2 regions of the Solibacillus kalamii genome follow, and region 1 is predicted to be linked to the other one. Evidence: a T-box and tRNA genes for the amino acid it is inferred to sense, from the RefSeq annotation. Region 1 holds a T-box; the other holds one or more tRNA genes.
What was found. The T-box of region 1 lies ahead of CBM15_RS04675 (valine--tRNA ligase). A T-box ahead of a tRNA ligase gene usually reads a tRNA of that ligase, here a tRNA-Val.
Positions count from the first base shown of each region.

Region 1 (2,472 bases):
CCTGTACCGAATTCCATATCTACATAATCATCTGCAACAATTGGAATTTCTCGACCTACGATAGGTAAAATGACAGTTTTCCCTACTAAGTGTGCATAGCGCTCATCTTCAGGGTGTACAGCTACCCCAGAGTCACCTAGCATTGTCTCTGGACGAGTTGTTGCAACGCGTAGTTTACCTGAACCATCAGCAAGAGGGTATTCCATATGGTAGAATGCGCCTTCTACTTCTTTGTGAATTACTTCGATGTCTGAAAGGGCTGTTTTAGCAGCTGGGTCCCAGTTAATAATACGTTCACCACGGTAAATATAGCCTTTTTCGTATAATTTAACGAATACTTCTTTTACAGCATCCGATAGGCCTTCATCAAGTGTAAAACGCTCTTTTGAATAGTCTAAGCCTAAACCTAGTTTCGACCATTGTGCACGAATGTGAGAAGCATATTCTTCTTTCCATTCCCATGTTTTTTCAAGGAATTTTTCACGGCCTAAATCATAGCGGGAAATTCCTTCACCGCGCAGTTTTTCTTCTACTTTCGCCTGTGTCGCAATACCCGCATGGTCCATACCCGGTAACCATAGTGCGTCATATCCTTGCATGCGTTTCATACGAATCAAAATATCTTGTAATGTTGTATCCCAAGCGTGGCCAAGGTGCAGCTTACCTGTTACGTTTGGCGGTGGGATAACGATAGAGTATGGTTCCTTATCGCTTGTAGGATCTGCTTCAAAAAATTTGCCATTTAACCACCATTCATAGCGGCCGGCTTCAGTTTGCTGCGGATCGTATTTTGTTGGCATTGTTATTTCCGTCATAATGAATCTCTCCTTTGTCACCATATAATAATTGGACATAAAAAAACTCCCTTCGTCTTAAAAAAGGACGAGGGAGTTAATTCGCGGTACCACCTTTATTTCCGAGGGGCTTAAGTCAATCGTTCGCATTCTTCGTCTCCACTCGGCAATCCTCACGAACTATTTGTTCATTGGGGTTGCTTCGCTTCGTCGTTCCTTGACTGACAAATGCTTCTTTTCAGCATTTGACCCGTCATGCGCTCGCATAATTTTCCTTAAGCTTTTCGGCACTTCATTCGATAACGGTGTTTAACCGGATCCTAGCTACTGTTAGTTCACTAAGTCAGCTCCTAGGCTACCTTCTGCATGGTTGATGGAGAAACTTTTCAGCTACCGTTTCCTCTCTTGCCATCGATCTCATACGTACTCTTCCTAATCTTCGCTTCAATTATATAGTTGCACTTTATTTTAAGCTGTTTTTAATGAAATATCAAGCACGAATGGGGAATATACTTTAACACGTTATCCGCTCTCTTCACATATACTATGCAAAAGGAGTCTGGACATTGCGAAAAAACTACAATCCATATTTATTGCCTCCATGGCTGAGAAAATTCCGTTTCTTTATGCGCCATTGTATTTTGCCGATTACGATTTTTCAGGCGATCCGAACGGTCTTACTTCCGACAACGGGTGATATATTATTGCTGGCCCTTCTAATTTTATTTACTTACTTATTGCTCACAGATTTCATTTAACAAAAAAATGTTCCGTAAGTTTCAATTCTTACGGAACATTTATTTATTTTTTTATTTGTATTTGAACACGGCTATACGCATCGGCCAACTGTTCCAGGAAGTCAAGCTCATGTGGGACGGTTTGGGCCAGCTGCGTTGATTCTACCTCTACCTCTACTTCTGCTTCTACTTCTTTTGCCGCTTGAAGTCGGGGTTGTACTTCTTCTACAGGCTTTTGCTCCAAAACGATTTCTTCAACTGGTGCGGGCTTCTCAACTTCAGCAATTGCTTGTACTTTCTTTTCCACATCACAATGGACAGCCCAGCTGCATGAGCAGTAGCCATTATTTGGTTCTACTTTAATATCATTTATGCGAAGTGAGACAGATTCAATATCATCGTTTGGAAAATCTACTGAAAAAGGCAGGGCATATTCGAAATAACCATGATCTTTTTCAATATCCATATGCTCGATATAGATACCTTCCTCCGTTTCATCCTCGCGTGCTACATGATCAAATTGAATATTTCCTTTTACTACATAAATTCCTCTTACTACGACGGAATCTTCATTAATCTCTTCATGCCATTTCGGTTCTACTACTATTTTAGAATTCTCTTGAACATTTCCTAATTGCTTTGGAAATGTAAATGTCTCTTTCATTTCCCACTGTTGCATAAAAAATCCCCTCCCTAAGCTTACATTATGCATAGAAAGGGAATTTATGATTTATTTATCGTGCTAATTTTTCAAAGACATTATGGAATGCCTGAACTGTTTTTGCGATTTGTTCTTCCGTATGCGCAGTTGAAATAAATAGTCCTTCAAATTGTGAAGGCGGCAAGAAAATTCCTTCTTCAGCCATCAGTTTAAAGTATTCAGCAAATAGCTCTAAATCCGAACTTTTTGCCGATTCAAAATCAATTACATCTTCGTTTGT
Region 1 is NZ_NHNT01000002.1:212,964-215,435, reverse strand. It holds gene CBM15_RS04675 (valine--tRNA ligase) at 1-815, opposite strand, end outside; T-box leader at 876-1,243, opposite strand; gene CBM15_RS04670 (hypothetical protein) at 1,361-1,552, shown strand; gene CBM15_RS04665 (alanine racemase) at 1,596-2,210, opposite strand; gene hemL (glutamate-1-semialdehyde 2,1-aminomutase) at 2,266-2,472, opposite strand, start outside.

Region 2 (2,472 bases), on a different contig from region 1:
CATTTGATCTGTATGTTGAGGATGTTCAGGCAATTGTAGACTATGCTAAAAACGATGACCGCTTTAATGAAATTCATTTACTAGGTCACAGTGAAGGTGCTTTAATAATGACGGTTGCCGCTCAACAAAATGATATAGCATCACTTATTTCGATTGCAGGGATTGGCAGACCGGCTGATGAAGTTTTAATGGAACAATTGTCAGGAAGCTTACCTCCGAATTTATTAGTGGAATCCGAAAAAGCATTGCAGCAATTAAAAGCTGGTAAAAAGGTAGAGACAGTATCTGAACAGCTCCAATCACTATTTAGGCTATCTGTTCAACCATATATGATTTCATGGCTTAAATACGATCCACAACAAGAAATTAGCAATGTTAATGTTCCGGTTATCATTCTTCAAGGGAGAAAAGATATTCAAGTAACCGAAACAGATGCAGAAAACTTATATGCAGCAAATGATCAGGCGATAATACATTATTTCAGTAAGATGAATCATGTGTTAAAAGAAATAGAAGGCGACCGAGAACAAAATATTGCGAGCTATTCCAATCCCGATTTACCACTCGCAAATGGCTTAATCGATGAAATTGTCGAGTTTATAAAGCGGTATTAGAAAACAATAATTCATTATAATGAGGCATTTCTAATGGAAGAAAAGCCTAAAAAATAAAATGTTCAAATTATTTCAAAAAACTACTTGTATAAATTTTAAACGTTGCTATAATAATAAATGTAAGAAAGATGGCTTGTACATCACTGTATAATAGTAGCGTTCCGAAGTAGCTCAGTTGGTAGAGCATCCGGCTGTTAACCGGCAGGTCGCAGGTTCGAGTCCTGCCTTCGGAGCCATTTTTTTTGCCTTTTTACTATTACAAAATAAGCAATAAAACTTTTTCGGAAAAGTTTTAAAAAAAGGCTTGCACTATATAGAAAATGATGATATTATAAATCTTGTCTTCAAGAGAACAACTTATAACGGCCCGTTGGTCAAGTGGTTAAGACACCGCCCTTTCACGGCGGTAACACGGGTTCGAATCCCGTACGGGTCACCATTTAAGGCTTCATAAAAAAATAAAGCAGTAACACTTGTTATGTATGGAGGATTAGCTCAGCTGGGAGAGCACCTGCCTTACAAGCAGGGGGTCGGCGGTTCGAGCCCGTCATCCTCCACCATTCAACTTTAACAGTGTTGCATCATTTGTCGGAGGGGTAGCGAAGTGGCTAAACGCGGCGGACTGTAAATCCGCTCCTTAGGGTTCGGCGGTTCGAATCCGTCCCCCTCCACCATCTATAAAATGTTTGGGGTATAGCCAAGCGGTAAGGCAACGGATTTTGATTCCGTCATGCCCTGGTTCGAATCCAGGTACCCCAGCCATTTTTTTTATTTTTTATGAGCCATTAGCTCAGTTGGTAGAGCATCTGACTTTTAATCAGAGGGTCGAAGGTTCGAGTCCTTCATGGCTCACTTTTATTTTATAAACTTAGAAGTGTACTTAAATATCAAATAACAATCCTTTACTTATTTATAAGTAAAGGATTTTTTGCGTATAAAAAGGGAAAATCGTTTAGTTGCTCGAAATTTCTATAGGAGGATGAGCGGAGAATAGAATAGAATAGAAAAACTACATGACATGTTAGGGGATGCAGAAATGATGAATAAGAAAATTTCAATCGTAGGGGTACCTTGTGATTATGGGCAACAGCGCCGTGGGGTGGATATGGGACCGAGTGCAATTCGGTATGCGGGGTTGCAGCAACGTTTGACTAATCTTGGATATGAAGTTGAGGATGAAGGGAATATTCAAGTAATTGAAGGGGATGCAGCTGCACAGAAAGATGAAAAGCTGCTTAATCTGGAAGAAGTAATTAAGGTCAATACAGCGCTTGCCGAAAAAGTATTTAACGTCGTAAAAAAGGATTACATACCGCTTGTTTTAGGAGGCGACCATAGTATTGCAATTGGTACATTGGCTGGCCTATCGATGAAATATAAGAATCAGGGCGTGATCTGGTTTGATGCTCATGCAGATTTAAATACACCGGAAACGACACCATCGGGAAATATTCATGGAATGCCGCTAGCAACAAGTATTGGACTAGGTCATCAAAGGCTAACGTCAATTTTACATGCAGAACCTAAAATTAAAGCCGAAAACATTGTTATAATTGGGGGACGTTCTATCGATGAAGGTGAACGGGAACTTATTAAGACACGAGGCATTAAAATATACACAATGCACGAAATTGATCGGCTTGGAATGACGTATGTAATGGAAGAAACGCTAAAATACTTTAAGCAATTGCAAATAGACGGCCTTCATTTATCACTTGATTTAGATGCATTAGATCCTTTATATACTCCTGGAGTGGGGACACCGGTAGCAGGTGGGATCACTTACAGAGAAAGTCATTTAGCGATGGAAATGATACAGGAATCCGGATTAATGACATCAGCAGAGTTTGTAGAAGTG
Region 2 is NZ_NHNT01000011.1:145,552-148,023, reverse strand. It holds gene CBM15_RS15180 (alpha/beta hydrolase) at 1-614, shown strand, start outside; tRNA gene CBM15_RS15175 (tRNA-Asn) at 775-850, shown strand; tRNA gene CBM15_RS15170 (tRNA-Glu) at 979-1,053, shown strand; tRNA gene CBM15_RS15165 (tRNA-Val) at 1,099-1,174, shown strand; tRNA gene CBM15_RS15160 (tRNA-Tyr) at 1,205-1,288, shown strand; tRNA gene CBM15_RS15155 (tRNA-Gln) at 1,302-1,376, shown strand; tRNA gene CBM15_RS15150 (tRNA-Lys) at 1,394-1,466, shown strand; gene rocF (arginase) at 1,654-2,472, shown strand, end outside.
Region 2: it encodes a tRNA-Val, which carries the amino acid that the T-box ahead of CBM15_RS04675 (valine--tRNA ligase) is inferred to sense. The anticodon was not compared.